DNA from 3 places in the Desulfurispirillum indicum S5 genome. Region 3 is predicted to be linked to each of the others. Evidence: riboswitches for the same ligand, from Rfam matches in the RefSeq annotation. Region 3 holds a riboswitch; each other region holds the start of a gene.
The links. Region 3 has a riboswitch for cobalamin ahead of SELIN_RS06350 (hypothetical protein). Riboswitches for the same ligand answer to the same signal wherever they lie in the genome.
Positions count from the first base shown of each region.

Region 1: linked by a shared signal. The riboswitch ahead of SELIN_RS08295 (TonB-dependent receptor domain-containing protein) and the one ahead of SELIN_RS06350 (hypothetical protein) in region 3 are both predicted to bind cobalamin.
Region 2: linked by a shared signal. The riboswitch ahead of SELIN_RS11830 (ribonucleoside triphosphate reductase) and the one ahead of SELIN_RS06350 (hypothetical protein) in region 3 are both predicted to bind cobalamin.

Region 1 covers NC_014836.1:1,752,123-1,756,947, forward strand. Annotated here, with positions in the region: gene mltG (endolytic transglycosylase MltG) at 1-74, opposite strand, end outside; gene SELIN_RS08290 (hypothetical protein) at 82-723, opposite strand; cobalamin riboswitch at 1,064-1,244, shown strand; gene SELIN_RS08295 (TonB-dependent receptor domain-containing protein) at 1,350-3,200, shown strand; gene SELIN_RS08300 (cobalamin-binding protein) at 3,200-4,081, shown strand; gene SELIN_RS08305 (FecCD family ABC transporter permease) at 4,086-4,825, shown strand, end outside.
Region 2 covers NC_014836.1:2,521,419-2,526,243, reverse strand. Annotated here, with positions in the region: gene SELIN_RS11845 (FecR family protein) at 1-253, opposite strand, end outside; gene SELIN_RS11840 (RNA polymerase sigma factor) at 250-765, opposite strand; gene SELIN_RS11835 (bacterioferritin) at 1,027-1,524, opposite strand; cobalamin riboswitch at 1,623-1,815, shown strand; gene SELIN_RS11830 (ribonucleoside triphosphate reductase) at 1,996-4,062, shown strand; gene nrdD (anaerobic ribonucleoside-triphosphate reductase) at 4,059-4,232, shown strand; gene SELIN_RS14225 (anaerobic ribonucleoside-triphosphate reductase activating protein) at 4,229-4,825, shown strand, end outside.
Region 3 covers NC_014836.1:1,342,423-1,347,247, reverse strand. Annotated here, with positions in the region: gene SELIN_RS06365 (energy-coupling factor ABC transporter ATP-binding protein) at 1-167, opposite strand, end outside; gene cbiQ (cobalt ECF transporter T component CbiQ) at 160-909, opposite strand; gene cbiM (cobalt transporter CbiM) at 918-1,571, opposite strand; gene SELIN_RS06350 (hypothetical protein) at 1,558-2,010, opposite strand; cobalamin riboswitch at 2,188-2,365, opposite strand; gene SELIN_RS06345 (hypothetical protein) at 2,427-3,176, opposite strand; gene htpX (protease HtpX) at 3,412-4,296, shown strand; gene SELIN_RS06335 (sulfite exporter TauE/SafE family protein) at 4,357-4,825, shown strand, end outside.

The DNA.
Region 1 (4,825 bases), 410 kb from region 3:
GAGGTATAGGCATAATAGCTTAGTGGGGCCCCCAGAAGCAGCAGGGCCAGCACTGTCAGTACAAGGGCTTTCATGTGGGTTTCACCTGATCAGGGGTTCTCTGTGGCTGCCGCAGAAGACGGCGGTCACAGGGGGAACTGGTGGAGTAACCGGCAGGGCGATGATATCTCCGGGGTAAAAAGTATACGCACTTCCCATCTGTCCTGCCAGAGGAAAAAGCATCCCGGAGTCGAAGGGAAGCACTTGTCTGCCTGCTGTCGTCTCCACTTCCAGGGCTTTGGGAGCCAAACACAGAAGGAAGCTCGAAAGCTGTAGCGTCTGCGCAGCATAACAGGGCGAGGCTGCGCACTGGTGGTCTGCCAGCCATGTGAACCCCAGGATACGCATCTGGCTGCTTGAGCCATAGCCGCATCGATTGCCGCAAACCAGGGCAATATGGAGAACTGGTTCACCCATGGAGGGCGCGAGGATATCCGTCCGGAAGTGGGCCGCGGATTTATGGTGGGTGACCTGTCCGTCGCTCTGAAGAAAGTAGATGTTTTCGCTGTAACAGAAGGGAATGCCTTCCAGTGAGGAAATGTCAGAGGTTTCGGGAGTTCTTATCCATTCATGGAAGAGGCTTCCCGCAATGGCCTGGACTCCGGTATGCTCCACCAGTCCGTAGCGCTCAACTTTGCTGCCCTGGCTTCGGAAGTGGAGGAATACCTGGTTGGTATGGTTCATGGGTGCAATTTTCATCGCGCCAAGATACGGGAAATATCGGGGAAAATGCAAGTAATGAGGTAAGCTTTCCCGTCAAGAGGACAGTTTAAAACGAGAACACTACTATAAAAGGACACCCACTTTTGGTGCCGCCTTCCGTGGTTAATCTCCCTTGCCTTACCTTGGCGGGCTTTGCGACCCCCGTGAGCGCAGCGAACGGGGGTGAGACCCTGCCTTTCCATTCGCGGTTCCTTTCGTGCCCTCCGTGCTTTCCATGGTTCACTTCTCCGGTTTCCCTGCCACCCGCACTCAAGCGCCATGTGTGATGAGCACTTGACATCCCCCCGCTGCACTCTTTAAGCTGTTCGAGCTTTTTTCCGGTGTCCACAGGTGTGGATGAAAAGGGAAGAGGGGTGTAAATCCCCCGCGGACCCGCCACTGTAAGCGACGACAAGGGATCACATGCCACTGGCCACGGGCCGGGAAGGCGATCCGGAGGACGAATCGTGAGCCAGGAGACCTGCCGGAAAGGGTCACTACACTATCCTTCCCGGGTATGGAAGGTGGGTGCTGCAGGTCTATTGCTGAACACAGCCATAACGCCTCCTGCGTCCTCCCCACAACCGGGATACACAGGAGGCATTTTCATGCGTATTGGTTCCTTGTTGTATCCCGCTGCCATCAGTGCATCACTGATGTCCTTTGCAGCGGTATCCGTCCTTGCCGAAGAGGCAACCCCCGTCAGACTGGAGACCACCGTCGTCACCGCCACCCGCACGGCCCAGACCGTGGATGAAACCCTGGCTTCGGTCACGGTTATCACCCGCGAGGAGATTGAGCGTGGCCAGTACCAGAGCCTGCCCGATTTGCTGGCGACCATTCCGGGGGTGCAGGTGAATCAGGATGGTGGTCTGGGGACAAACACCAGTATCTATCTGCGGGGTACGAGCACCAACCAGACCCTGGTGCTGGTTGACGGTATCCGCATTCGTTCGGCTACTACGGGAGCCGCTTCCCTCCAGTATATTCCCCTCAGTCAGATTGACCGCGTCGAGGTGGTACGCGGTCCCCGCTCCACCCTCTATGGGGCCGATGCCGTGGGTGGGGTTATTCAGGTGTTCACCCGCAGCGGCGAGGCCGGTACGCGGGGCGAGGTCACGGTGGGCGGTGGCAGCCACGGCACTGCTGAAGGGCGGGCCTTTTTTGCCACGGCCAGCGGCAACAGCCACTACAGCCTGGGTATCGGGCACCTGCGCAGTGACGGCATTGATGCCCAGAAGAACGATGTCCCCGACGCTTTTGGCTGGGGCAATACCCCCGATGAACCGGACAAGGATGGCTACCGGGAGGATTCCCTGAGTGTGCGCTTCGGCCATGAGTTTTCACCGGGCAATTCCCTGCAATTCACCGGGTTGCATGCCGAGGGTGAGAGCGAGTATGACGGCACAAGTCAGAACTCTGCCGACTTTATTCAGCAGGCCCTGGGCCTCACCCTGCACCTGCTGCCCACTGATACGCTCAGTGTGACGGTTCAGGCCAGCCAGAGCCAGGATCGTTCGGAGAACTTTCTGGATGGCACTTTCTCCAGCCTCTTTGACACCAAACAACAGCAGTTCAGCGTGCAGGGCGACCTCTTCCTGCGCGACAGCGACGTGCTTACCATCGGCAGCGACTACACGAAGGACAAGGTGCGCAGCGACACGGACTACGACGAGCGCAGCCGCGATAACAGCGCCCTTTTCACCCAGTACCAGCTGGAGCACATGAACCACAGCATCCTGGTGGGTGTGCGCTACGACGATAACGAACAGTTCGGCGGCCACACCACCTACAACGCTGGCTATGGCCTGCGCCTTCCCCATGACCTCAAGCTGGGCCTGAACTACGGTACGGCCTTCCGCGCCCCCACCTTTAACGAGCTGTACTACCCCGATCCCTGGGGCTGGGGTGGTGGCAATCCCGACCTGAAACCTGAGGAATCGACCAGTTACGAGATTTCGCTGCAGCAGTCCCTGCCGAATGCCTACTGGCGCACCAGCCTTTTCCGCACGGAAATTGACAATATGATCAGCGGCTGGCCAGCGGAGAACATCAGTCGCGCCCGTATCGACGGCATGGAGCTGGATGGGGGCTACCGGCTGACCAGCCAGTGGAACATCAGCGCCGCCATTACCCTGCAGGACCCCAAAGACCGGGATTCGGGCAATCTTCTGGCCCGCCGCGCGGAGCAGATGGCGACGGTGAACCTGGATGGCGACTTCGGCAAAACCCGCGTGAGCGTTACGGCCCAGGGCTTCAGCGAGCGCTACGACGATGGGGCCAACACGCTGCGCCTGCCCGGCTATGGGCTGCTGCACCTGCGGGGCGAGTATGACATTGCCCCCAACTGGCTCTTGCAGGCTCGCATAGAAAACGTTCTGGACAAGGAGTACGAGGAAGTGGCGACCTATAACACCCCCGGCCGCAGCGCCTATCTGTACGCCAGTTACCGCTTCTGATGAACGCCATTACTGTCACCATACGGGCCCTGCTGGTCCTGCTGTGCCTCACCACCCTCCACTGGTCTGCCCTTGCGGGCCAGTGGATTGATGATATGGGGCGCAGCGTGCGGCTGGACAGCCCACCCCAGCGCATTGTCTCCCTGGTGCCCAGCGTGACGGAAATCCTCTTCGCCATCGGGGCCGATGGGCAATTGGTCGGCGTAACCGACTTCTGCGACTATCCCGCCGAGGCGCGCCGCAAACCCCAGATGGGGGCCTACTCGGACCCCAGCCTGGAGGCCATTGTGGCCGCTCGCCCCAGCCTGGTCTTCGCTTCGGCGGAGATGCACCGGCCCGGTTTTGTGGAGCGCCTGCAGCGCATGGGCATTGCGGTCTATGTGGTCAATCCCGGCACCATGGCGGAAGTGGTTGCTTCCCTGCGGGGTGTGGGCCGTGTGGCGGGCAGGGCTGCCCAGGCGGAAGAGCTGGCAACGTCCATGGAGCAGCGCATCCGCGCGGTACAGGAGCGGGCTGCTGGCAAGGTGCCGCCCCGTGTGCTCTTCAGCGTTATGGTCAATCCCCTGGTGGTGGCCGGACCCGGCACCATGACCGACGACCTGCTGCGGGTGGCGGGTGGCATCAATGTGGTGCCCGACGGCCCTTCCCGCTATCCCACCTGGGGCATCGAGGGGCTGCTGGCCATCGATCCCGAGGTGATTGTCGCCACGCCCCACACCGCCTATTCCACTTCCCACGAATACTTCCTGGCCTGGCCCCAGCTGCAGGCCGTACAGCAGAACCGCATTGTCAGCATTCACTCCGACTGGGTGCATCGCCCCGGCCCCCGCCTGGTTCAGGGTCTGGAAGCCCTGCACCAGGCCCTGCACGGGAAGGAGTAGGCATATGCTGCGCGCCACCCTGTCCCTCGTGATTCTGTCCCTGGCTCTGCTGCTGAGCCTGGGTATATCCCTGACCACCGGCCCCTACGACATCGGGCCGGGGCAGGTGTGGAACGCCCTGTTCAGCGCGAGTGCAGAGGATATTCATCGCACCATCGTGCAGGAAATCCGCCTGCCCCGCAGCCTTTTAGCCCTCCTGGTGGGGGCCGCCCTCTCTGTGGCGGGGGCAGCGTTCCAGGCGGTTCTGCGCAATCCTCTGGCCGATCCGTATATTCTGGGAGTTTCCGGTGGTGCCGCCCTGGGAGCCGTCAGCGCCTTTGCCCTCGGCATGTGGCTCACCTTCAGCGTGCCGGTCCTGGCCTTTGGCGGTGCCCTGCTGGCGCTGCTGGTGGTCTATCTGGTGGGGGGCACCCAGCGCACGGCGGCCCCGACCCTGATTCTGGCGGGTGTCATGGTGGGCAGCCTGGCGGCGGCCCTGTTGCTGTTTGTGCTGTGGAGCATGCCCGCCGACAGTGTGCGCGGGGCCATCTTCTGGCTGGCGGGCGACCTGAGCGCCGAAAACACCCGCTGGCTGCTGCCGGGTGCTGTGGGTGTACTGCTGGCCTGTGGTGGATTGTGGCTGATGGCTCCCGCTCTGGATATCTTCACCCAGGGGGAGGAGAGCGCGGCTGACCTGGGCCTGAGTGTGGCCTGGGCGCGGCTGGGGATCTTCTTTGCGGCGGGGCTGCTGACAGCCACGGCGGT
Region 2 (4,825 bases), 1.2 Mb from region 3:
CCCGGTGGCGAAAGGTGGTGCTGGCCCGGCGCGGGGCCAGGTCCTCCATGCCGTGCCAGATGCGCTGTATTTTCCGCCAGGATTGGGCGTGGATGGGGTTCTGGTCCATCCACGCGGACCAGGCGCGGCGGTCGGTTTCGCTGGCCTGGTCGTCCTGCAGGCGTACAAGCCAGGCGATGGCCTGCTCGTCTGGACTCTGTTTCTGGGGTGATGAAAGGTCCGGGGTGAAGGAGGTCTCCGGGTGCTGGCTCATGATTTCTCCTGTTGCGTGGCGTACTCATCCAGGCGTCTGGTGCAGTGGGTGAGGGCGCGGGCCATATGTTCCATGATAGTGCTGCGCGTGATGCCAAGCTGTTGTCCGATTTCGCTGTAACTCAACCCTTCCAGGCGCTTGAGCCGGAAGACCTCCCTGGCCCTGGGGGGCAGTTCCGCGATGGCATCCATGAGGATTGCCAGCTCTTCACGGGACAAAGCGGTGTCTTCGGCTGAGGGAGCCCGGCCCATGGCACTTTCCAGTTCTTCGGGGCTGATATCCTCCACGGGCATGTGGCTCGCGGATCGATAGTAGTCGATCAGTACATTGTGGGCAACTTTCAGCAGGTACGCTTTGGGATTGAGCAGGGAGATGGAGCTGCGCAGCAGGCGCAGGAAGGTTTCCTGGGTCAGGTCTGCCGCTGTTCCGGAAGAGGATACGCGGCTGGAGAAATAGCGCAGGATATCCTTGTGGTGGTTGCGGTAGATGTCGTGGGGATTCTGATCTGACATGGATGCCCTCTTCCAGTCGCTCTTCCGGGTGCGTCGCGTTCACGCTGCTTCACCTTCTGGTGAGTGTGGAGGCACGGGCGATCATGTTAGTTTACGCAAACTTTCTAGCGCTTTTTTCGATCCTCTGTCAAGGGTATTCGGGCATTTCAGCAGGAAAGTGCTGTGGGTGAGGCTGTCGCAGGGGTGAAGGGGTGCCGTGGCCAGCAAAAGAAACAGGGAGCGCCGGCTGACGCTCCCTGGATATACATGTTCTGAGGGGTTTTACTCTGCGGGCTGTCCGGCGCTGCGGCTCTTGCTGCGCTCAATGGACTGCAGGGCCAGGTAGTTTTCGCCAAAACGCTTGAGGTTGTCGATTTCGTTGTCATACTGGTCGTAGTGACGCTCTTCATCCATGACCAGATCCTCGAAGAGTTTCTTGGAGACCGAGTCGGCGTTGGTGCCGCACTCGTTGGCCCAGCGGTTATAGTCCATGGCGCTCTGCTCTTCCATTTTGGCAGCCATTTCCAGCATTTTATTCACGTCCTGTTCTGGAATAACGTTGGAGCCGGCTTTCATTTCCACGTCGCCACCCAGGAAGAGGATGCGCTCGGCCAGACGCTCCACGTGGATCATCTCTTCGATGGCGGTGCGCTTGAAGAGCCCGGCCAGCAGGTCGTAGCCCTGGTCGTCACAGTGAAAGTGGAAATACATATACTGGTGGAGCGCGGCGATTTCTTCAGATACGGCCTTGTTCAGCAGAGCTATACTTTTTTCATGCATGGAATGCCTCCTGATATTCGAGATGGATAAAAAAATACGAGTCCGATGGGCAGATACTACTCCAGAAACCCGTGGCAATCAAGGGAAGCCGGGGGTGGGAAATCTTCCGTTGACATGGTCGCAGAGGCAGGGCACTATATCGATCCGGGATTCAGGGAAGTGCGGTGAAAATCCGTCGCTGCCCCCGCAACTGTAAGCCGGACAAGGCTCCATGCGCCACTGTGACAACACGGGAAGGCGGAGCTGAGGATGATGGCGAGCCAGGATACCTGCCCCGAGAACACACAGCGGAGGGATGTTCCTATGGAAGTTCTGTCTTCACGTTCCCGTCTTTTGTAGCCAGCGCTCTGCGGCCCACGTACCCATTTCTTTCATCACATGCGTACCCCTGCCACTGCCTGCCCGGATATTTGCCGGGATGATGTGCCGTCTTCGCGGACGGACAGTGGCGGAAGCCACGGAGCCTGAACTATGATCACTACTGTCATGAAGCGCGATGGTCGTTTTGTCCCCTTCGACCAGGAGCGCATCGCCACTGCCATCTTCAAGGCCGCCCGTTCGGTGGGCGGCAGCGACCGTAACATTGCCTCGGCCCTCTCCCTGCAGGTGCTGCGCGCCCTGGTGGACCAGTACGGCCAGTACGGTTCCTGCACCGTAGAGCAGGTGCAGGACTGCGTGGAAAAGGTTCTCATCGAGGGTGGCCACGCCAAAACCGCCAAAGCCTATATCATCTACCGCCACCAGCGCGCCGACATGCGGGCCATGACCGAAAGCTTCGAAGGTCTGGAGAGCATCGTGGAATCCTACCTGGGCGGCAGCGACTGGCGGGTCAACGAAAACAGCAACACCACCTATGCGCTGCAGGGGCTCAACAACTACATCTCTTCCACCATCACCGCCCGCTACTGGCTCAATAAGATCTATCCGCGCCAGGTGCAGGAAGCCCACTCCCGTGGCGACTTTCACATTCACGATCTGGGGCTGCTGGCGGTGTACTGCTGCGGCTGGGATCTGAAGGATCTGCTGGTGCGCGGCTTTCGCGGCGTGGCCGACAAGGTGGAGAGCAAGCCGGCCAAACACCTGCGCTCGGCCCTGGGTCAGGTGGTCAACTTCTTCTACACCCTGCAGGGGGAAGCCGCGGGGGCCCAGGCCTTTGCCAATTTCGATACCTGCCTGGCACCCTTTATCGCCTATGACCAGCTGACCTACCCCGAAGTGAAGCAGGCCATGCAGGAGTTCGTCTTCAACCTGAATATCCCCACCCGCGTGGGATTTCAGACGCCCTTCACCAACCTGACCATGGACCTGTACGTCCCCTCCACCCACCGCGACGAGCCGGTCATCATAGGCGGAAAGCCCCAGGAACGCACCTACGGGGAATTTCAGGAAGAGATGTTCATGCTCAACCAGGCCTTCATGGAAGTGATGATGGAAGGCGACGCCAAAGGGCGCGTCTTCACCTTCCCCATTCCCACCTACAACGTCAGCCGCGACTTCGACTGGCAGCACCCCATGGTGGGCAGGCTGATGGAGACTACCGCCAAGTACGGCATCCCCTACTTTGCCAACTTCGTCAACAGCGACATGAGCCCCGACGACGCGCGCAGCATGTGCTGTCGCCTGCGTCTGGACAATCGGGAACTGCACAAGCGCGGTGGCGGACTCTTTGGCGCCAATCCCCTGACCGGCTCCATTGGCGTGGTAACCATCAACCTGCCCCGCATCGCCCACAGCGTGGACAGCGAAACGGCCTTCTTTGAGCGGCTGGCCGAGCTGATGGAGCTGGCCCGCGACAGCCTCAAAATCAAACGCAAGGCCCTGGAGCGCCTGACGGAAAACGGCCTCTACCCCTATTCCCGCTTTTACCTGCAGGATATTCATCAGCGCTTTGGCGAGTACTGGCGAAACCACTTCAACACCATCGGCATCATCGGCATGAACGAAGCGCTGCTGAACTTTATCGGCGTGGATATCACCCATCCCGAAGGGCTGGAATTTTCCCGTCGCGTCATGGAATTCATGCGGGAGCGCCTGGGACAGTTCCAGCTGGAGGAAGACGTGCTCTACAACCTGGAGGCCACCCCCGCCGAAGGCACCTCGTTCCGCCTGGCCCGCAAGGACCGCCAGACCCTTCCCGGCATCATCACCTCCGGTACTGAAGAGCGCCCCTACTACACCAACTCCACCCAGATACCGGTGGAGAAAACCCGCGACCTCTTTGCCGCCCTGGACCATCAGGATCAGCTGCAGCCCCTCTACACCGGGGGGACCGTCTTCCACATCTTCCTGGGCGAAGCCGTGGAGGACGGCACCACCGTGGGCAAACTGCTGGACACCATCACCCGGCGCTACCACCTGCCCTACATCACCATCACACCGACATTTTCCATCTGCCCTGTTCACGGCTACCTCAAGGGCGAGCACACCCACTGCCCCCACTGCGCCCAGGAACAGCGGCAGGAAATTCAGACCCGGATTACCGAACTCAAAGGCCAGGACGGCCTGCACGAAATCAATCTGACAGGAGCACACTCATGAGCCAGCGCGAAGCACAGATTCAGCAACTGGAAGAACAGCTTGCCAGCGTCAAAGGAACCCCCTGCGACATCTACAGCCGTGTCGTGGGCTACCACAGCCCCACCAACCACTGGAACGAAGGCAAAAAAGAGGAATTCGGCAAGCGGGAGACCTTTGCGGTCAACCCATGAGCCACACGCCCACCCTGGTGGCCGATTTCACCCCCGTCAGTCTGCTGGACTTTCCCGGTGAAATCGCCACCACCGTCTTCACCCACGGCTGCAACCTGCGCTGCCGCTACTGCCACAATCCCGCACTCGTCCTGGGACAGCCCGGAAGGAGCCGCCAGGACCAGCTGCTGGAATACATTGACCGGCACCAGATCGGGGCCGTCGCCATCACCGGCGGCGAGCCCCTTTTTCAGCGGGAACTTGAAACCCTGCTGCAACAGCTGCGCAGCCGGAAAATCCGGATCAAACTCGACACCAACGGCACCCTGCCCCATCGCCTGAAACAGGTGCTGGAACAGGAACTGGTGGACTTTGTGGCCGTAGACGTCAAAGCCTTTAATGATGCCGACATGGCCCACATCACCCGCACCTGCACCAGCATACAGCCCCTGCTGACCAGCCTGGCCCATCTGTGCAGCGCCAGCATCCCCTTTGAACTGCGCCACACCCTCTGGAAACTGCCCGAACCCGAAGAACTGCGCGCCCTGGCCGCCCACTGCGGCAGCGCTCCCCTGGCCCTGCAGTTTCTGCGCGACCGCGCCCCCATGCTGGAT
Region 3 (4,825 bases):
CTGATCAGCAGAAACAACGTACTCTTCCCTGCTCCGTTGGGCCCGATCACACCGACTTTTTCTCCAGGCAGAACTTCCAGATTCAGAGCTCTGATGACATGGGGCGTATCGGGATAGGAGAAGCACAGCCCTTCAATACGCAGTACCGGAGTATGAGATTCAGCCATGGGAATATCCTGCCTGTAATTGAAGAAATATAATAAACGCGCAGACCACAAGCACCAGCCCCAGCAACACCAGGTGGCGCCAGGGAGGAAACGGGTGACCTGTCGGTCTGCCCAGGTGGTAGCCACGCAGGATCATCGCCTGGTAGACCCGCTGGGAACGCTCATGGCTGCGCAGAAACAGACTGCCCCACAGCCAGGCCATGGTGCGCAGTGACAGAAGTGACCATGGTTTTATCGAGTAACCGCGCAGGGTCATGGCGGTGGTCATGCGTCCATGGTCATCGGCAATGACATGGAAATACCTCAGCACAAGCCCGGCCATATCGGCCATCACCGGCGGCAGCCCCAGGGACTTCAAGGTATTTATTGTTACCTCCAGGGTCATGGTTCCTATCATCGCGAACACCACCATCATGATGGCATAAAAGCGGGCCGCAATCAAAAGAGCGGCGTGCGTCCCCTCACGGGAGACACTGACCATCCCGAGATCCAACAGCACCGTCTGGCCACCAGCAAAGGGGAGGAAAATCACCATGGCCACAATAATGAACGATGGCAGACGCAGACGGTTGAAGAGGGCCATTGGCCCAAGGCCCGCCAGCACTGAACACGCAAACCCAACCCCCAGAATCAGTGGCAGCAAATGCAGCGCTTTGACAAAGGAAAAGCTGAAGGCCAGCACCAGGGCAGCCAGCAAACGACAACGCGGATCCCAACGGTGGAGAAAACAAAAACACCCCATGGATCGTGCTATGCCTCCATGTTTTCGTCGAGCAGCGCAGGGCTGGTTCGCTGAAAATAGTGCACCAGCCAGGCACAGAAGGCACCCTCCAGGAGGACTAAAGGAATATGCACCAGCACCAGGACGAGCAGAGCCGCCCGTTCAGCGGCAGCGTCTATATGTACTGGCATCCACAGGAGTACGGTTGATGCAAAAATGATGACTGCCAGCACCGACCCCAGGGAGCCCACAAAAAAAGCCAGTCCGAGATACAGGAGGTTGCCGCCACGCATGGCCACAGGACGCATCATCCGATAAACCCCACTGGCCACCAGTGCAGGAATACCAATGATCAGGGAATTTATGCCTATGGTGGTCAGCCCGCCATGACCCAGCATGATTGCCTGCAGAAAAATGGCGATGACCACCGCTGGCAGCGCGTAATAGCCCAGCATAACACCCAGTATGCCACTGAGCATAAGGTGCGCGCTGGTGGGAGGGATGGGAATATGCACAGTGGAGAGGACGAAGAAAGCTGCCGTAAACAGTGCCGCGCGGGGAATCCCTTCCCGGGGGTCTGCCATGCGGTTGATTCTTGCTACTGCCACTGCCGTCAGGCCAATAGTGAGCGCAAAAGCTCCAACAGTTACCGGCAGTGGCAATATGCCGTCAGGAATATGCATGACTCTTCTTTCCTTTGCGGAAATAGAGCGCCGTTCCCACAGCACCCCAGACGACCAGGCCGAACATGAGAAGGGTGCGCAGTCTTCCTGTTTCTGTACGGGAAGTAATGGTAATATCCTCATCGCCCAGATCAACATGGATCATGGCCCCATGGCCCGCCTGTCGCAGCTGAATGCTCCAGGTACCTGAAATCTGCTGATCCGGGGTAACGCGCACATGCCCCTGCTCATCGGCCACAGTGGTCAGCCAGGGCGTGCGGGGATTCTGAGGCGAAAAGACCACCACCTGGGCGCCAGCCATGGGCGTGCCATCCTCATAGATAGCTTCCACGAAGATCACCCTCTGGATTTCCGTACGGGTAACCACACCATGCGCATGGGCAATACCCGAGCTCAACAGAAAAGCACAGAGAACCAGCAGGGCAAACCGCATTGACACGGTAGTGCCCGAAACGATTACCATCGGTGATATTCCGGAATATCTGGGGGAACAACAAGAGCTCGCACTGGACATAAAAAAGCCTCCTGGGATCTGCCCCGGATACGGAAGAACCCAGAAGGCGTCGTGGCTGTTAACCCCAACGTCTCTGCGCACCCGCCTTCCATACCCGGGAAGGGTCGTGTGTACTTTCCGGCAGGTCTCCTGGCTTGCGAATCATCCTCCAGATCGCCTTCCCGGCACGGGCCAGTGGCTTGTGATCCATCGTCATCGCTTACAGTGGCGGGTCCGCGGGGGATTTGCACCCCTCTTCCCTTTTCACCCGGATACGGGCACCGAAAATGAGAACTAAACGTGTTTACGGTACCTGTACCCATTTGTCAAGATACCTGCCATTGCACCTCTTCAGCAGTGACTCAGTGCCATTGGACACTGCAGTGTCCTTCGCCGGCATGACCCACATGCATACCCTGAAGCTTCAGTCTGTCAGCGCCAGCGGCGAAAACAGCAAAGCCGATACCTTCGAGATTCACATCATCGTCAGCATCCTTGTCGGCTCTGCCGAATATATGATCAAAGTGAAACGTCATTTCCAGATCACCGTCTTCGTCCTTACTGACAAATCCCTTGCGCTCATCACCCACAAATTCGCCACAGCGATAGGTGGCAACGTCATCGGAAGTTATCTGAAAGCTGACACTGCGACCATCCTTCCGGGCGGTGCCAATCAGCACCATAGACGCTCCCTTGAGCATGCCCGACTCCGCCTTGACAACCTGCCAGGAAAGGGCATTGTAGTGACCAGGCGTGACGTTCTCAACGACACCTACCAGCACTGGTGGCTCTTCCACGCTGCCGCGGGCCAGGTCAACCACATGAATCCCTTCCAGGGAAGCCTTGGCGCTGTAGGTGATGGCATCGGCCACCTCGGGGTCAAAGGGCGGGGTAGTCTGGTAGGCCGTGATATTCTGGAGCACCACAAAGGCGTGGTCAAAATTCAGCTGCCAGCCATCCTTGGTGAGTTTCGGACTCATAAACCCCTCGGCTATCAGTTCTTCGCCATTGGCAAAGAATTTCAGCGTTCCGGCAGAAGCCATGCTGAAGCATGACAGCAGCGCCAGGGTGCTGGCCAGGAAAAGCCCGGTAGATCGCATTGTTTTCTTCATGGAAAATCTCCCTGCAACGTGCATATACACGGTATTTCCTGCCACAACTACGCTTTATCGCTCGAAAAAGTCAAGAAAAATATTACGAAATTTATTTTCGTGTTACCAGATAAAGACGAATTTCCTTGTCAACAAGGGGAATTTTGATAATATTTGTGCGCTTTCAAGGATTTTTTTTTAACATTCATCGCACATGGCGTCTTGAGCGTCAGTGAAACTCTTCAAGGAGGGTTGCATGCGTATACTGCTCTTTCTGGCTACCAACCTGGCGGTCATTGTCGTCGCCAGCATTACCCTGAGCCTGCTGGGCGTTGGTTCCATCCTGGATGCTTCGGGCACCGGGCTCAACCTGACCAGCCTGCTCATTTTCTGTTTTGTCTTCGGCATGTCCGGTTCTTTTGTCTCCCTGCTGCTTTCGAAATGGATAGCAAAAAAAGGGACTGGCACCGTTATCATCGAGCGCCCGCGTAACGAGCGCGAGCAGTGGCTTGTGCAGACGGTGCGTGAGCTTTCCCAGAAAGCCGGCATCGGCATGCCTGAAGTGGGCGTTTTTCCGGCTCAGCAGTCTAACGCCTTTGCCACCGGCTGGAATCGCAACAACGCCCTGGTGGCGGTGAGCCAGGGGATGCTCCAGCGTTTCAGTGACGAGGAGATCCGCGCCGTGCTCGGACATGAAATCGGCCACGTGGCCAACGGCGATATGGTAACCCTGGCCCTGATCCAGGGTGTGGTGAATACCTTTGTCATGTTTTTCGCCCGCATCATCGGTTACACCGTGGATCGCGTGGTCTTCAAGACCGAGCGTGGCCTGGGCATCGGCTATTACATCGTAACTATTGTGGCGGAGATCGTTCTGGCCATCCTGGCTTCCATGATCGTTTTCTGGTTCTCCCGTCGCCGTGAATACCGTGCCGATGCGGCTGGTGCCTCTCTGGCGGGAGCGGGCCCCATGATTGCCGCCCTTGAGCGCCTGAAGCGCGAGCAGGGGCTGCCCGATGAGATGCCAGAATCCATGAGTGCTTTCGGCATCAACTCCGGCGTTCGCACCGGCATCAAGCAGCTCTTCATGACGCACCCGCCCCTGGACGATCGTATCGCTGCCCTGCGTAATCGCAGATAAGGATTCTTCCATTACCAAAGGCCTGGAGCATCGTCTCCAGGCCTTTTTCAGGACACTGCCATGGATATACTGGACAATCTCTATTTTATCGCGGGAATAGCTCTGGCGGGTGGATTCAGCCACTGTATCGGCATGTGCGGCGGCATCGTGGTTGCCTACACTACCGCCAAGGGGGAAGCACTCAGCCGCTGGCAGCGTCTGAGTGGACACCTGCTCTATAACCTGGGGCGCACCACAACCTACGTGGCCATGGGCGCCCTGCTGGCGCTGCTGGGTATCGCCTTTCGACTTGACCGCACCCTGCACGGTATCTTCTTTGTGGCGGTGGCGCTGCTCATGGTTGTGATCGGCCTGCAGTTTCTGGGAGTGGGCCGGATTCCCCTGCTGTGGGATCCGGCTTCCAGCGGCGTTTTCCAACAAACCTTCCGCCGCTTTACCCGGAGCCCTTCGCTGTGGAGCTATTTCGGCCTGGGACTTTTGAACGGTCTGCTGCCCTGCGGTTTTGTCTACTTCTTTGCCGCCATGGCGG